4 regions of the Blautia sp. HCN-20427 genome follow, and region 3 is predicted to be linked to each of the others. Evidence: riboswitches for the same ligand, from Rfam matches in the RefSeq annotation. Region 3 holds a riboswitch; each other region holds the start of a gene.
What was found. A riboswitch is a leader RNA that binds a small molecule or an ion and turns the genes downstream of it on or off. The one in region 3 is predicted to bind thiamine pyrophosphate.
Positions count from the first base shown of each region.

Region 1: another riboswitch for thiamine pyrophosphate. It lies ahead of thiS (sulfur carrier protein ThiS); the one in region 3 lies ahead of thiC (phosphomethylpyrimidine synthase ThiC).
Region 2: another riboswitch for thiamine pyrophosphate. It lies ahead of thiD (bifunctional hydroxymethylpyrimidine kinase/phosphomethylpyrimidine kinase); the one in region 3 lies ahead of thiC (phosphomethylpyrimidine synthase ThiC).
Region 4: another riboswitch for thiamine pyrophosphate. It lies ahead of WKT17_RS00470 (thiamine-binding protein); the one in region 3 lies ahead of thiC (phosphomethylpyrimidine synthase ThiC).

Region 1 covers NZ_JBBKBX010000002.1:98,154-102,349, reverse strand. The annotation lists gene WKT17_RS01575 (diaminopimelate decarboxylase) at 71-1,348, opposite strand; TPP riboswitch at 1,538-1,642, shown strand; gene thiS (sulfur carrier protein ThiS) at 1,753-1,947, shown strand; gene thiF (thiamine biosynthesis protein ThiF) at 1,947-2,582, shown strand; gene WKT17_RS01560 (thiazole synthase) at 2,619-3,389, shown strand; gene thiH (2-iminoacetate synthase ThiH) at 3,402-4,196, shown strand, end outside.
Region 2 covers NZ_JBBKBX010000004.1:24,586-28,781, forward strand. The annotation lists gene fliB (flagellin lysine-N-methylase) at 1-500, opposite strand, end outside; gene thiD (bifunctional hydroxymethylpyrimidine kinase/phosphomethylpyrimidine kinase) at 570-2,039, opposite strand; TPP riboswitch at 2,089-2,195, opposite strand; gene WKT17_RS03245 (arsenate reductase family protein) at 2,206-2,565, opposite strand; gene WKT17_RS03250 (bacteriohemerythrin) at 2,577-2,999, opposite strand; gene WKT17_RS03255 (GNAT family N-acetyltransferase) at 3,059-3,466, opposite strand; gene WKT17_RS03260 (DUF1284 domain-containing protein) at 3,513-3,941, opposite strand; gene WKT17_RS03265 (biotin transporter BioY) at 3,938-4,196, opposite strand, start outside.
Region 3 covers NZ_JBBKBX010000021.1:37,671-41,866, forward strand. The annotation lists gene dnaB (replicative DNA helicase) at 1-999, shown strand, start outside; gene thiC (phosphomethylpyrimidine synthase ThiC) at 1,043-2,350, opposite strand; TPP riboswitch at 2,460-2,561, opposite strand; gene WKT17_RS12680 (MerR family transcriptional regulator) at 2,676-3,140, shown strand; gene WKT17_RS12685 (DUF362 domain-containing protein) at 3,231-3,401, opposite strand; gene WKT17_RS12690 (DUF1858 domain-containing protein) at 3,621-3,821, shown strand; gene WKT17_RS12695 (adaptor protein MecA) at 3,877-4,196, opposite strand, start outside.
Region 4 covers NZ_JBBKBX010000001.1:91,403-95,598, forward strand. The annotation lists gene WKT17_RS00455 (ABC transporter ATP-binding protein) at 1-134, opposite strand, end outside; gene WKT17_RS00460 (ABC transporter substrate-binding protein) at 151-1,164, opposite strand; gene WKT17_RS00465 (ABC transporter permease) at 1,184-1,948, opposite strand; gene WKT17_RS00470 (thiamine-binding protein) at 1,917-2,213, opposite strand; TPP riboswitch at 2,298-2,409, opposite strand; gene pdxR (MocR-like pyridoxine biosynthesis transcription factor PdxR) at 2,442-3,872, opposite strand; gene WKT17_RS00480 (glutamine--tRNA ligase/YqeY domain fusion protein) at 3,904-4,196, opposite strand, start outside.

The DNA.
Region 1 (4,196 bases), on a different contig from region 3:
TAGATATCTTAGCATAACTCTTTCCAAATTGCAAGCATTTTTTTGAATTTTAAATTCATTTAATCCAATTCTACTGATTGCAGTCCAGCTTCTTATAAAAATCAAAGCAGTCAAAGGTTGCAAAATAATCCTTCGGTGTCTCTGCCCTGCGGATTAACTGGGTGCTTCCGTCCGTTTTCAGCAGAATTTCCGCAGATTTCAGCTTTCCATTGTAATTATATCCCATGGCAAAGCCGTGGGCACCAGTGTCGTGAATCACCAGCAAATCTCCTTTGTCAATTTTCGGAAGCATTCTGTCCACTGCAAACTTATCATTGTTTTCACACAGGGAACCTGTCACATCGTATTTGTAATTACACGGCTCATGCTCTTTCCCCATAACGGTAATATGGTGATAAGCCCCATACATAGCCGGGCGCATAAGGTTTACCGCACAGGCGTCCACTCCAATATACTCCTTGTGGGTATGTTTCTCGTGAATGGCCTTTGTCACCAGACAGCCGTAAGGCCCCATCATAAAGCGCCCCAGCTCGGTGTAGATAGCCACATCTCCCATGCCTGCCGGAGTGAGCACTTCTTCATAAACTCTGCGCACCCCTTCTCCAATCACACGGATATCGTTAGGTGTTTCTTCCGGTCTGTAGGGAATGCCCACACCGCCGGACAGATTAATGAAGCAGATCTTTGCCCCGGTTTCTTTTTCCAGACGCACCGCCAGTTCAAAGAGGCGCTTTGCCAACATCGGATAGTATTCATTTGTCACTGTGTTGCTGGCCAGGAAAGCATGAATACCAAATTCTTCCACTCCCTTGCTTTTCAGAATCCGGAAAGCCTCAAAAATCTGCGCTTCCGTCATGCCGTACTTGGCCTCTCCCGGATTGTCCATGATTCCGTTGCAAACCTCAAAAACTCCGCCCGGATTATAGCGGCAGCTCATACGCTTCGGCAGTGTACCAATGGCTTCTTCCAGGTACGCAATGTGGGTAATGTCATCTAAATTAATGGTAGCGCCCAGTTCGTTGGCATACTGAAATTCCTCCGCCGGAGTGTCATTAGAGGAAAACATAATGTCCTCTCCCACACAACCCATGGCTTTGGAGAGCATCAGCTCTGTATAAGAAGAACAGTCACAGCCAAAGCCGTACTCTCTTAAAATCTCAATCAGGAAGGGATTTGGTGTTGCCTTTACCGCAAAATATTCTTTAAACCCTTTGTTCCATGCAAAAGCCTCCTTCATGGCCTGCGCATTTTCCCGGATACCTCTTTCATCATATAAATGAAAAGGGGTCGGGTATTCCTTTACAATTTCTTCCAGCTTTTCCTTTGTCACAAATGTCTTTTTTTCCATATATATTCTCCCTTAATGGATTTCTGCTTTTCTGTTTTTATCTGACGAACCTCATTATACGAAAATGTGTCTTGCTTTTCAAGTCATTCCCCTGTCTTTTTTTATTTTTTAACGTATTGACGTATTCCAGTCAAAAATCCACAGAAAACCTTTGCAATTTTACCAGTCCTGTTGTATAATGAACGAAATAAAAACAGACGGGAGCTTGTATGACAGGCTGAGAGGAAGGTATGACCTTCGACCGATAACCTGATTTGGATAATGCCAACGTAGGGACGCCTGAGAACCACATATGTGAAAATATGCAGCGGGAAGTTACCGAACTTGGTAGCTTTCCGCTTTTTGTTTTCCTAAAAACGGATATACAATTCTCCACAAGCCAGGCTCCCAGATGGAGGTGAAAAATGGTAATAATCAACGGAACTTCCCTGCCTATGGACGGCAAAACGCTGTCCGAATATCTGGAAATGTCCAATTACAATCCCCTGCGCATTGCAGTGGAACGCAATGGCCACATTGTTCCCAAAGCAAAATACAATGAAATCACGCTGACAGACGGCGATGTGCTGGAAATTGTCAGCTTTGTAGGAGGCGGCTGATGATACCCACAAAAGAAGAATGGAAAAAGGCCCTGGAAGAACGCCACGGCCAAACCTTGCAGCAAAAATTTGCTTCTGCTTCTGTGGCCGTATGCGGACTGGGGGGACTGGGCTCTAACATTTCCCTCTGTCTTGCAAGAGCCGGAATCGGCAGACTGATTCTCATCGATTTTGACCGGGTGGATATCACCAATCTCCACCGCCAGCAGTACAAGGCCCATCAGATAGGCATGTACAAAACAGAAGCCCTTGCGGAAAATCTCCGGGAAATTGCGCCTTATCTTTCTTTAGAACTGCATACAGAGACCATGACCGAAGAAAATACCCCACAATTGCTGCAAAACGCCCAGATAATCTGTGAAGCCTTTGACCGGGCGGAAAATAAGGCCATGCTGGTCAACCGCGTACTGGAAACCATGCCGGAAAAATTTCTGGTGGCAGCTTCCGGAATGGCCGGAATTTCCAGCGCCAACTCCGTCCGGACCCGCCGGATTACTTCCCGTTTCTATCTCTGCGGAGACGAAAGCAGCGACACAGGCAGCGGGCTGGGGCTTGTCTCCTCCCGGGTCATGTGCTGCGCCGCCCATGAGGCGCACATGGTACTGCGGATTCTGGCAGAACAGACCGAACCCTAAGGTACAACACCAAACATACAGAAAGAAGGTACATTTATGAACAACGATACGCTTATCCTCGGAGGACGCGAATTTCATTCCCGTTTTATTCTCGGCTCCGGGAAATACTCCCTCAAGCTCATTGAAGCAGCCGTAAAGGATGCGGGTGCAGAACTGATCACTCTGGCTGTCCGCCGGGCCAATACCAAAGAAGAAGAAAACATTCTGGATTATATTCCTGAAAACGTTACCCTGCTTCCCAATACCAGCGGCGCCAGAAATGCCGAAGAAGCAGTGCGCATTGCCCGTCTGGCAAGAGAACTGGGCTGCGGAGACTTTGTAAAAATCGAAATTATGCGGGATTCCAAATATCTGCTGCCGGATAACCAGGAAACCATAAAAGCCACGGAAATTCTGGCAAAAGAAGGCTTTCTTGTCATGCCTTACATGTACCCGGACTTGAATACCGCCAGAGACCTGGCTAATGCCGGCGCTGTCTCCATTATGCCTCTGGCTTCTCCCATTGGTTCCAACAAAGGACTGGCCACCAGGGATTTTATCGAAATTCTCATTCAGGAAATAGATTTGCCTGTCATCGTAGACGCCGGTATCGGACGGCCTTCCCAGGCCTGTGAAGCCATGGAAATGGGCGCTGCCGCCATTATGGCAAACACGGCTCTCGCCACAGCCGGAGACCTTCCTCTCATGGCTTCTGCTTTCCGCCAGGCCATTGAAGCCGGACGAAAAGCCTACCTTTCAGGACTTGGCAGAGTTCTTACAAGAGGCGCTTCTGCATCTGACCCGCTCACCGGTTTTCTTCACGATTAGGAGGCGGCAGTCATGGAAAACGAATTTTTAGTGGACTCTCAGTATCTCTCTGAACAGGCGCTGGCAAAGAAACACCGTCTGGAAACAGACCCTTCTTTTCGGAAAAGCCACATGGAATATCTCCCCGGCATGGAGCAAATCCAGTCTGATGTATGCGAAAAAGTCATGAGCCAGGTGGCTTCCTATGATTACACCCACTACACAGCCAAGGATGTCCGGGCAGCCCTGTCCCATCCGGTCTGTTCCCTGGAAGATTTCAAGGCTCTGCTCTCTCCCGCCGCCGAGCCTTTCCTGGAAGAAATGGCCCAGAGAGCGAGACAGGAAACCAGCCGCCATTTCGGCAATACCGTGTATCTGTTTACCCCTCTTTACATTGCCAATTACTGCGAGAATTACTGCGTATACTGTGGTTTTAACTGCTATAACCATATCCACCGCATGAAGCTGACTATGGAGCAGATTGAAAAAGAAATGAAAATCATCGCAGACAGCGGCATGGAGGAAATCCTCATTCTCACAGGTGAAAGCCACTCCAAAAACGATATTTCTTATATCGGGGAAGCCTGTAAACTGGCGCGAAAGTATTTCCGCATGGTTGGGCTGGAAATTTATCCGGTAAACACCGACGAATACCGCTATCTTCACCAATGCGGCGCGGATTATGTCACGGTGTTCCAGGAGACCTATGACAGCGACAAATACGAAACCCTGCATCTCATGGGGCATAAACGCGTGTGGCCTTACCGCTTCGATGCACAGGAACGGGCCTTAAAAGGTGGTATGCGGGGTGTTGCTTTTTCCGCACTT
Region 2 (4,196 bases), on a different contig from region 3:
TGAAGGATTTGAAAAAGATACGTTCGCACCTCTTCCAGCTTTCCGAAAAGCAGAAAATCAAAGTCTTCATAATCTTCCTCTATTTCTTCCAAATCGTCCTCTTCTTCCAGAAATTCCACTCTGGATTTGCAGCCCAGAATCATTTCTGCTGCCACAGGACAGGAAAGAGACAGGGACAGCTCCCGCAGGTTTTCAAATTCCTCTGTGTGCCTTGGATACTGCCTGCAGGTTTCGCACAGTGAGGAGGGGCCCAGTTTCCTATAGATATCGCACAAATTCTTTTCATTTAAAAAGCTGCAGCGCTTTTCATACTGCTCAAAGGCTCCCACAGACCAATCAATAGAGTTCAGAAGACGGATACCGAAATCTCCCTTCACCCGACTGTAGGTTTCCAGAGATTCCTCATCTATGAATATCTGCCAGCCTGCACAGCAGGTATCCGGACATTTGTCAGCCGTGCAGACAAAATCCTGATAATAGTGGGGTTTTCTGTAATACATAGTGAAAATGTTCCTTTCTGCTTTTCTCGTAGTATTCTCAAAAAAGAATACCACTGCCCCACCCCTTTTTCAAGTTTCCTTCATGTATTTCTCAAAAATATTTTCCACATTTTCTTTTCTCAACGCATACATATGATTCAGCGGCCCGCTGCCGTTTCCCAGGTTCAACTGTGCCCGCAAGGCTCCGGTAATGTATGCTTTTGCCCTTCTGACGCTCTCCGGCACATCATAACCTTTTGCCAGATTACAGGCTATGGCAGAAGACAGCGTGCAGCCAGTGCCGTGTGTATTGGGATTTTCCACTTTTTCTCCTGGATACCAGATAAATTTTCCTTCAAAATACAACAAATCATCTGCCGTCTCCTTTAAATGTCCGCCCTTTAAGAGCACAGCTCCCTCCATGCCCTCTCCAATGATTTGCGCCGCTTTTTCCATATCTTTTCCTGTATGAATGTTCATTCCTGTCAGAATTTCCGCCTCTAAGAGATTGGGGGTCACCACATCAGCCAGCGGAAACAGTTCTGCCTTTATTGCCTTCTCTGCCTCTTTCTGCATAAGAGTTCCCCCACTGGTAGCTGACATGACCGGATCCGCCACAATATTTTCGGCTTCATATTCCCGCAGTTTTTCTGCAATGGCATGGATAATCTGGCTGTCTGAAACCATACCGATTTTCACAGCATCCGGACAGATATCCTGGAAAATACAGTCCAGCTGCTTTGCCACAAATTCCGGCGGTACGTTCTGAACCCCGTAAACTCCGGTAGTGTTTTGTGCAGTCAGGGCAGTAATGGCTGTCATGGCATACAGACCGTGTGCAGTAATGGTTTTTATATCGGCCTGGATACCTGCTCCGCCGCTGGAATCTGAACCTGCAATGCTCAGAACTTTTTTCATACTCCTTGCCGTCATTTCTTCTGAAAGTTCCCGCAGCCGCCTGCAGGCCTCTTTTATATTTTTCTGTCCGTAAATCCCGGAAACCACAGCAACACCGGAAACGCCGCTGCCTTTTAATTCCATCAGATTACTTTCTTTCACGCCTCCGATAGCTACCACCGGAATGGAAACGGCCCGGCAAATGGCCTGCAGCTCTTCTCTTGCAACAGGCTTTGCGTCCTTCTTGGTAGAAGTTCCAAATACAGCTCCCACGCCCAGATAGTCTGCACCCAGAGCTTCTGCTTTTCTGGCATCCTCCACAGTCCGGCAGGACACACCAATGAGTTTATCCGGCCCCAGTATTTCTCTGGCTTCCAAAAGCCCCATGTCCTTCTGCCCCAGATGAACACCGTCCGCCTGCACCTTCCTGGCAATTTCCACGTTATCATTAATCACAAAGGGAACTTTGTATTTTGCTGCTAACTGCCGGATTTTTACGGCTTCTTTGAAAAATTCTTCTTCTGCTAAATGTTTTTCCCTCAGCTGCAAAAAGGTAACTCCTCCTTCCAGAGATTCTTCCACCTGTTCTTCAAAAGACTTTTCTCCCACCCAGGTTCTGTCTGTCACTGCATAAAGCTGCATATCTTCTTTTTTACATTTCATGTCTTTTCCTTTCTTTCGGAGACGTAAAAACCGGGAAACGTCAGCACGTCTCCCGGTTTTCACATCTCCCTACGCTGGCATTACCCATATCAGGTTAAAGGGTCGAAGTTTGAGCACTTCCTCTCAGCCCGCCTACGGGCTCCCCTGACTGCATATGAAATTGTTTTTATGCATTTTCCAGCTTTTCTGTCCATTCTTTCTCCTTAAAGCCGGGAAGTGCAAAATCTTCGCCCACCAGAATCGGACGCTTCACCAGCATCCCATCTGTGGACAGAAGTTCCAACTGCTCTTCTTCTGTCATGGAAGGCAGTTTGTCTTTTAAATGAAGTTCTTTGTACTTATTCCCGCTGGTATTAAAAAATCTCTTTAAAGGAAGTCCGCTTTTTTCATACCATTCTCTTAATTCTTCCTTGGAAGGTCTGTCCTCCACAATATGGCGCTCTGAAAATTCCGGATTTCTCTCTTTCAGCCATTTTTTTGCTTTCTGGCAGGTGGTACATTTTGGATATTCCACAAATAATAACATAATTTTGATCCTTATAATCTCTCTGCATTCGATGCCATGAATTTGTACTCCGCTACAGAACGGTCAAAGCCTTTGATGTGGTCAAAGAGCCAGTCCACAACATTTTTCTGTACCTGTGCAACAAAAGCTTCTGTAGGACCTTCTTCCTCTTCCAGCATTTCCTGTAATTCTTTTACTGCTTTTTTGAATTCCGCATGTTTTTCCTTATGTTCTTTGATACCCGGATATTCCATTTCTTCCTGCAGTTTCTCCTCTGCACTAAAGTGAAATTCTGTATAGTCCAACAGGTAATCCAGCATTTTTACTGCTTTAATTTTACCCTGTCCGTCTTCACAGCTTTCCAGAAGCTGGTTAATTCTGCCAATCAGTTCTTTATGCTGAGAATCTATCATCTCATTTCCTGTTACTAATGTTTCATCAAATTCTGCTCTCATAGTCTTAAACCTCCTCTGTGATTAGCTATAGTGTACCACATTTTTTCCGGTTTTCCAATCTAAATTTCCTTTTCCAGAATCACTTTCTGACACCGAAGTCCATAATTTCTGTAAAATTCCAATACCGATTGATTGAAATTCCACGCTGTCAGTTCCAGTTTAAAAATATTCCTGCGTCTGGCTTCCGCTTCTGCCTCTATAAGCAGCAGTTTTCCGATACCCCGGTTTCTATATTTTTCGTCCACGCAAATTGCCTCCACATAGGCTCTCTGCCTTTTTCTGGTAATACTGCCTCCTCCGGCTGTATGATACTTTATCTCACACATGCCCACCATTTTTCCGCTTACGCTGGCTGCCAAAAACAGGATTTCCGGGTTAGCCATGTCTTCTGCAAACTGCTCCAATGTATAAAAATGCTGCACATCTTTATAAATATCCGGTCTGGCCTGGCTGTGCAAATCATGCACCTGCTACATAAATCCCGCGATTTCTCTGTAGTCCTCTTTCTCCGCCTTACGAATCTTTGGCTGTTCCTTCGTATCCTCCATATCTCTCCTGCTCCTTCCTCCTGCAAATTTCACCCCACTGGCAATGCCCACAGATTCCCTCCCGTCTGCCTGGCTTCAGAATACTCTTCTCCACCAAATGAAAAAACTCTTCCCAGGAAATGACACAATTTTCTTCCAGTCCACATGCAAGCAGCACCTTTCGGTCATATTCTTCCACTTTATCCTGGCTAATGCAGATATCTTCCCTTAAATTTGGACATTTCTTACATAGAATATCCCCTGTTGTCACAATTTGCAAGATTGGATTCTGCTCCATGCCTGCCAGAACGTTTTCCATATGCGCTGTAAATCCGTCACTATACCCTTTTCCCTCAAAAAAAGCAAGGCACATACCATGATGTGCCCGCAATCTGAGAAGCCTTTCTTCTCTCATCTTCTGATAACGCCTCCCAGTCTCTTTGTCAAAACCATTGCCAACAAAATTTTCAGCAAATCCGGAATAATAAAAGGAATGACACACCAGCCTAATACTGCGCCGATTCCCACTGGACCTGTCTGGCTGGTATACACGACCAGAAACCACAGAGTTCCTACGGTATAGCAGGCCAACAGTCCTGCAAGCATGGAAAAGAACAGCGCTGCCTTTCCTCTTCCGAAGAATTTTTCCATCCCCCACATCACCAGTGCA
Region 3 (4,196 bases):
GAGAAATCCATGCTACGGAAACTGATTAAGACCACAGAGGAAATCAGCAATGCCTGCTATCTGGGCAAAGAGAAGACTCAGGACATTCTGGAAGTGACGGAGAAAAAAATCTTTGACTTGGTGCAGAATAGGGGAAGTGAAGAGTTTGTGCCTATCCGCCAGGTGGTGTTAAACGCCATTGAAAAAATCGAGAAGGCTTCCAGAACCCAGGGCAGCGTTACCGGTATTCCCACAGGTTTTATCGATTTGGATTATAAGATGTCGGGATTTCAGCCTTCGGATTTGATTCTGGTGGCGGCCAGACCTTCTATGGGAAAAACGGCTTTTGTATTGAATATTGCCCAGTATATGGCCTTTCACAGCGATGTGACAACGGCTATATTCAGTCTGGAAATGTCAAAGGAGCAGTTGGTAAACCGTCTCCTGGCTCTGGAATCCAAGGTGGATTCCCAGAATATTCGAACCGGTAATCTGGAAGACGAGGAATGGGCGAAGCTGATTGAAGGCGCCAATATTATCGGAAAATCAAACCTGATTATTGATGATAAACCTGGTATTTCTATCTCGGAACTGCGTTCCAAGTGCAGAAAATATAAGATGGAACACAATCTGGGCATTATCTTTATCGACTACCTGCAGCTGATGACGGGGAGCGGAAGAAGCGAGTCCAGACAGCAGGAAATTTCAGAGATTTCCCGTTCTCTAAAGGCACTGGCAAGAGAACTGCATGTACCGGTGGTGGCTCTTTCCCAGTTGAGCCGTGCAGTAGAGCAGCGTCCCGACCACAGACCCATGCTTTCAGACTTGCGAGAGTCAGGGGCCATTGAGCAGGATGCGGACGTGGTTATGTTTATTTATCGTGATGATTATTATAATAAAGATTCCGAGAACAAAAACATTGCGGAAATCATCATTGCAAAACAGAGAAATGGTCCTATTGGTACCGTAAATCTGGTTTGGATGCCGAATTATACGAAATTTGTGAATATGAAAAAATAAGAGGCAGCCGCTTTCATGCGGCTGCCTCTTGGAATATCCGGTATCACTCGTCATAGATGCTGACAATTTCCCCTTCCAGAATCCGGTTCATATTTTTTACAGCGCAGAAGTTTCCGCACATACTGCAGGTATCTTCTTTTTCCGGTTTGGCCTCTGCCCGGTAGCGTCTGGCTTTTTCCGGGTCCATACTGAGCCGGAACATTTCTTCCCAGTCCAGCCTTTTTCGAGCCGTGCTCATGGCATAATCCCAGTCAGAAGCCCCATGGATTCCTTTGGCAATGTCCGCAGCATGGGCCGCTATTTTAGAAGCGATAATCCCTTCTTTTACGTCCTGTTCGTCCGGCAGACGCAGATGTTCTGCGGGAGTGACATAGCACAGGAAAGATGCACCGTGGGAAGCTGCTACAGCGCCGCCTATGGCAGCTGTAATGTGGTCATATCCCGGTGCAATGTCTGTCACCAGAGGACCCAGTACATAAAAAGGTGCACCCTGACATACGGTCTGCTGGATTTTCATATTGGCTTCAATCTGATTTAAAGGCATGTGCCCCGGCCCCTCGATAATGACCTGTACATTCTTTTCCCAGGCCCGTCGGGTTAACTCGCCCAGTGTCACCAGTTCTTCTATCTGGGAAATGTCCCCGGCATCTGCGATACAGCCGGGACGGCAGGCATCTCCCAAGCTTAAAGTCACATCGTATTTTTGACAGATATCCAGAATCCAGTCATAGTGTTCATAAAACGGATTTTCCAGTCCGGTCATTTCCATCCAGGCAAAGATAATAGAGCCCCCTCTGGAAACAATGTTGGTAAGCCGCTTGTTTTCTTTGAAACGGCAGGCAGTGCTTTTATTGATACCCACATGAATAGTCATAAAGTCCACGCCGTCTTTGGCATGCATTTCTACAATATCCAGCCATTCCTGTGTGGTGATGTCTTTTAATGGTTTATGGTAGTAAACCACAGCGTCATAAATCGGTACAGTTCCAATAATGGCAGGGCACTCCTGAGTCAGCTTCCGGCGGAACTTTCTGGTATCCCCGTAAGAACTTAAATCCATAATGGATTCTGCACCCATTTCCACGGCGCTTTGTACCTTCTGCAATTCCATATCAACGTCTTTCCAGTCCCTTGAAGTTCCCAGATTCACATTGATTTTCGTTTTCAGCATAGAGCCCACGCCGTTGGGATTTAGACATTTGTGCAGTTTGTTGGCCGGAATGACGGCTTTTCCCTCTGCCATGTACTGACGCAGTTCTTCGGGAGAGATACCTTCCTTTTCGGCAACAAGTTCCATTTCCTTTGTGATGATACCCTGCCTTGCGGCATGCATTTGTGTAGTGTAAGTCATAGGTTTTCTCCAATCTTTTATTTTTTAAACCAGAGAATCCGAACCTGCGGCACAGCCATTTTCCACAAAAAAGAAAAAGTCTGTGCCGAAAGGATGCACAGACATATAAAATCAGTATGTGTAAACTCCCTACGTTGGCATAATCCAAATCAGGTAATACAGGTCGAAGCCAAACTTCCTCTCAGCCCATGGGGCTCCCTGGTTATTTTTTATCAGTTTAGCACCGCTTTAAGTAGTTGTCAACAGTTTTTGTCGAACGTATTTTCTTGCAATTTAACAGGGGTTTGTTATAATAATTAGGAGAAACAAAGAAAGGGGTCAGTATATGCAGAAGGCCATTTATTCGGTTTCGGAGGCAGTTCACTTTCTGGGAATTCAATCCCATGTGCTCAGGTACTGGGAAGAAGAACTGTGCCTTCCGATTGGAAGAAACGAAATGGGACACAGATACTACACCCGATGGGATATTCAGGTTTTTCTGAGTATTAGAGAACTAAAGAAAAAAGGGTATGCACTGAAAGAAATAGGAGAACTGACAACCCTTTTTTATAAAAATCAGGCAGAGAAAAAACAACCTGAACATAGAACAGCGACCCTTTCCGTATCAAGGGAATTTATGGAAATTATCAGTAAACTTGTAACGGACAGGCTTCAGGAAAAAAATTCCGGGGAAGAGAGGTATAAAAGACTGGATGAGCGAATCCGCAGCTGCCAGCAGTACAGGCGGGAAGCGGCAGCGGCTGTGGAGAAGGAAGGGCAGAAAAAGAAACGGTTTTTTCAGAAAAAATAAAACGAAGAGGCAGGAATCACGAAAATTCCTGCCTCTTCGTATACGCTTCATGATACAAAACATCATAGATGTTTCTGTATTATGTAAATCTTAGCCTTCTACGATAGCTTCTGTAGGACAAACACCAGCGCATGTTCCGCAGTCAACGCATGTATCAGCGTCGATAACGTATTTGTCATCACCTTCGGAAATAGCTTCCACTGGACATTCACCAGCGCATGTTCCGCAGCTTACACATTCATCTGTAATAACGTATGCCATGATTGTACCCTCCTTATATATTCTGAACCTTGCGATTCAGTTCTTAGGGTTATTCTAATATATTTATTTCTATAATACAAGTCTTAATTTAGAAACATAGCAGGATTTTTTTGTGCATACAGGGGAAAAAAGGGAAGCGTAAAATGGAGAAAAACAGTTGAATATAATGAGAAAAGAGATTATAATAAGATAATAGAAAATTTTAAGGAGGAATTACCCATGAAAGTAACACCAGATATGACAATTGGTGAACTGCTTCGTTTAGATGAAAATATTGTGCCGATTCTTATGAGAGCAGGCATGCACTGCATCGGCTGTCCTTCCGCACAGGGAGAATCACTGGCAGAAGCAGCTATGGTTCACGGAATTGACGGAAATATGTTAGTTGCTCAGATTAACGATTTTCTGGAAAATAAATAAAAATGTGAAAAACCTCCGGGCAGAGATTCTGCTGCGGAGGTTTTTTGCTTGCATCTTAGATTTTTGTCAGCTGTGTCAGTGCATTTTGCGGAATCATGCAACCGCCGTGCTCCTCCAGATAAGCCTGCTTGGCCGGGGAGAAAGAGGTACCGCTTCCATATTCGGAAAGTATGTTGCATACTTTGTTGAAATCTTCCGGCAGGGTTTTCTCCTGACGCAGTATCAGTGAATAGGTACCGTCCTTTTCGTTTTTATACAAAGCGCTGAAACCTTGGAAAAAATTATTCAGTCCGTGAGCGGCTTCAATGACAGTATCCAGATTCCGGAATGTGTACTCGCGCATTAAATTTACGGAAACCGGAGTTTCCTCAGAAA
Region 4 (4,196 bases), on a different contig from region 3:
AGTGTTGTTTTTCCGCCGCCGCTGACGCCTAAAAGAGCCACCAGTTCTTTCTCCCCCAGACGGATGGACACGTCCTCCAGAACCTTCCTGCCGTCAAAGGATTTTGTCACATGGGAAACTTCAAGCTGTGCCATTTTTTTGCCGCCTTTCTTATTCCGGAAGATACTCATTGGAAAATCCTGTATTTTCCGGTATTTCTGTTTCTGACAGGCCGTTTTCATTCAGCCAGTTATAAAAAGCGTTCCACCGCTCGGGGCTGATATATCCCCAGCGTTCTTCCTCCGCCTTATACTGGTCAGCCAAATATTTCTGGCTGGCTTTTACCAGTTCCACATCCAGTTCCGGTGAAGCCTCACAGAGAATGTCTGCTGCCGCATCCGGGTCTTCAATGGCAAATTCATACCCCTTTTTCAACGCTCTCAAAAAAGCTTTTGCCGTTTCCGGCTCTTTTTCCAGAAATTCGTTATTTCCTATAATTACAGGTGTATAATAGTCAAATACCGGATTGATATCTTTAAACGCAAAGTAGTCTGTATCCAGACCTGCCACTTCTGTAGCTACACCAGCCCAGGCATAAAACACCCAGATAGCGTCCACGGACTTTGTCTTCAGTGCGGATACCTCGTCCGTCACTGTGCTTGGAATCAGTTCCACTTTACTGAAATCCCCTCCGTCTTCCTCCACCACGTTTTTCATCATGGCTTTTTCAATGGGAGCGTCCCAGGTGGCATACTTTTTCCCTTCCAGTCCCTTGGGACGGTCCATGCCCTCCCCTTTTCTGGAAATAATACCGGAAGTGTTGTGCTGTACAACAGCAGCTATGGCTGTATTGGGAAGTGCGTCTTCTCCCGCTACCGCCGGTGCCATCGTATCCTGAAAGGAAACACCCAACTGGGCTTTTCCCGACGCCACCAGGGCGTCTGCACCGTCCTCCGGCGGCTGTACGATTTCCACTTCCAGCCCCTCATCTTCAAAGTATCCCTTTTCCTTGGCCACATACAGACCGGTATGGTTTGTATTCGGTGTCCAGTCCAGTACAAAAGTCAGATTTTCTGTTTTATTTTCTGCTTTCTTCTCTTCTTTCAGATCGCCGGATTCCCCGCAGCCTGTAAAAGCTGTGAGAACTGCCGCGCACAAAAGCGTCGCAAAATATTTCTTTTTCATGTATCTTTTCTCCTCTGTCTTATTTCACATTTTCCCAGGGCATGGCCTTTTTCTGCAGAATTTCCACCAGCTTCATAAGAAGCAGGCTGATAATGGAAATGAGAAAAATCACGGCAAACATTTTGTCATAAGCAAATGCTTTTTTTACCCGTGTCATGTAAACCCCAAGACCGCTGAAGCCTCCCAGCCATTCAGAAATCACAGCGCCTACTACGGAATACGACACGGAAATTCTAAGACTGGCAAAAAAGTGACTCATGGCTCCCGGCAGCTTAATATAACGAAAAATCTGAAACTCTCCTGCCCCCATGGAACGCATGAGATTGATCATATCTTTATCCGCAGACCCAAAACCGTCCAAAAGTCCTACGGTAATAGGAAAAAAAGTCACCACCACAATGAGAATCACCTTTGGCAGCATTTCATATCCAAACCACAGCACCAAAAGGGGCGCAATGGCCACCGTAGGGATGGTCTGGGTCAGAACAATTAAAGGATAAAAGGCTTTGTACAGCTTTTCAAACCGCTCCATGATTACCGCCATGAGAAAACCCACGGCAATACCGCAGGCCAGTCCCAGAGCCGCCTCCAAAAGCGTTACCTTTGCATTTTCCATTAAAAGCCCGAAATCCCCCACAAAAGCCTTCCCCACATCCACCGGGGAGGGCAGCATAAAGTTGGGAATCAGCCCGGCCATGGAAACCGCCTGCCAAAGCACCAGCAGTACAGCCAGAGCCGACACGGTCCAGATTTTACTGGTGGTGTTTTGAGACTTTTCTTTCAATGGTAAGCACATCTCCTTCCGGCTTGTAGCTGACCTTAATATAAGCAGCTACAGACGGCGCTCCTGCCTTCACTGCAATATGCTGACATTCCTTTACAATGTCCATGAGTTCGTCATAGTCTCCCTCAATGGTTGTCTCAAAAGGGCCTACATAATAATTATTTCCCGTACTTTTAATATAGGCAATCACCTCGTCTACAATACGGATTAATTCCTCGTCGTCTTTTGCCTCCGGCAAAGTCTGGATAGCTACGCTTGCGTTCATGTTTCCTTCCTCCTTATTCTCTTTCTGTATAAAAAATCCCACCAGGGAGTACCTGATGGGATTCATGTCTGTATCTGAACCTGCAGATTTTACAAAATGCTTCCTACGCCGGCATTATCCGAATCAGGTATGAGGGTCTAAAACGAATGTGGTTTTATTCTCAGCCGGACTTGCTCCAGCTCCCCTTGCAACGTTCAGTTTACTGTATTTATAATTTTCTGTCAATACTTATTCCCAGGCCTCTTTCAATTTCCTCATGGCTTTTTCGATTTCTTCTTCGGTCATGCAGGCATAGCCCAGAAGTACCTTTCTTTCCGGTTCTTTTTTTATCTTGCTGCTTTCTATGCCGTATTCCGAGTATCCGTAGACCTGAACACCGGCCGCTTCTGCCCGCAAAACTGCCTCCTCTTCTGTCAGCCCGTTTGTGAATTCCAGTACCAGATGAAGTCCCGCATATTCTCCCGAAAAAGTACAGATATCCCCCATATCCCGCAGAACTTTCACCATTTTGTCATGCTTGCTTTTATAGACAGCCCGCATACGGTTCAAATGCCGCTCATATCCTCCTTCTTTTAAGAATAACTCCAGTATCTTCTGGTCTGCTCTGGACACGGTTACTGAAAAAGGACTTTTCCGCTCTGCATACTGCTCTGCCAGAAACTCCGGCAAAACCATATAGCTGACACGAATGGACGGGGCAATGGATTTGGAAAAAGTTCCCATATAAATCACACGCCCGCCCCTGTCAAATCCCTGCAGAGCCGGAATAGGCTTTCCGCGGTAACGGAACTCGCTGTCGTAATCATCCTCAATGATGTAGCGATTTTCCGCTTCCTCTGCCCAGTCCAGAAGTGCCATACGGCGTTTCAGGGGCATAACCGTGCCTGCGGGAAACTGGTGAGAGGGCATCACATAGGCAATCTGTGCACCGGAATCTTTCAAAGAGGAGATACACATACCGCTTTCGTCCTGCTTCACCGCTTTTACCTCATACCCAATGTGCAGAAAATCGTAATATGCAGTCAGGTAGGTATGGTCTTCCATGGCAATCACACGGTTTTTCCCCAGAATGGTTCCCAGGAGCATCAGCAGATAATCGTTTCCTGCTCCAATTAAAATCTGCTCCGGGCGGCACCGCATGCCTCTGGCCTGATACAGATATTCCGCTACTGCGCTGCGAAATCCATATTCTCCCCAGGGATTTCCCAGCTGAAACAAGGTATCGTCATCCTCTGAGAGCACCTGCCTTGCCAGCTTTTTCCAGATATTGTGAGGAAAACCGCCGGGCGCTATGCCGTTTAAAGAAAAATCATAGGCACAGGTTTTCTGTTCTCCCGCTGCCCTTTTAGAGGGATTCTCTTTTTCTGTTTTCCACTCTTCTGTCCTCTTCCTGCCGGGAACGTAGAGACTGTCTATTTCGCAGATATAGTAGCCTTTGCAGGGAATGGACTCAATATACCCTTCGGATACCAGCTGGTCATAAGCCAAATCTACGGTGCTTCGGCTCACAGCCAGACATCTGGCAAAGGCTCTGGACGAAGGCAGCTTTTCTCCCGGCATTAAATGCTTCTGCTGCACAGCCCTTTTGATATAGTCACAAATCTGCTCGTAAATCGGCACTTTGCTTTTTGTATCCAGAGGAATTAGTAATTCGTTCACAGGCTCCTCTTTTCGTATAACATCTTAATCATTACTGATTCAGTTTAAAAGAACTCTTCAGAGACACAATGCGGTTAAATACCGGCGCTCCCGGTTTGCTGTCATGGCAGTCCGCACAGAAAAATCCGTTTCTCACAAACTGGAACCGGTCGTAAGCCTCTGCTTTTCCAAGTTCCGGCTCTACCAGACAGCCTTTGACTACCGTAAGAGAATTCGGATTCAGGTTCAAACTTCCGTCTTCCTTATTGTATACGCCTTTTTCTTCATCTACGATATTCTCATACAGACGGCACTCCGCCTCTACGGCTGTCTCAGCGCAAATCC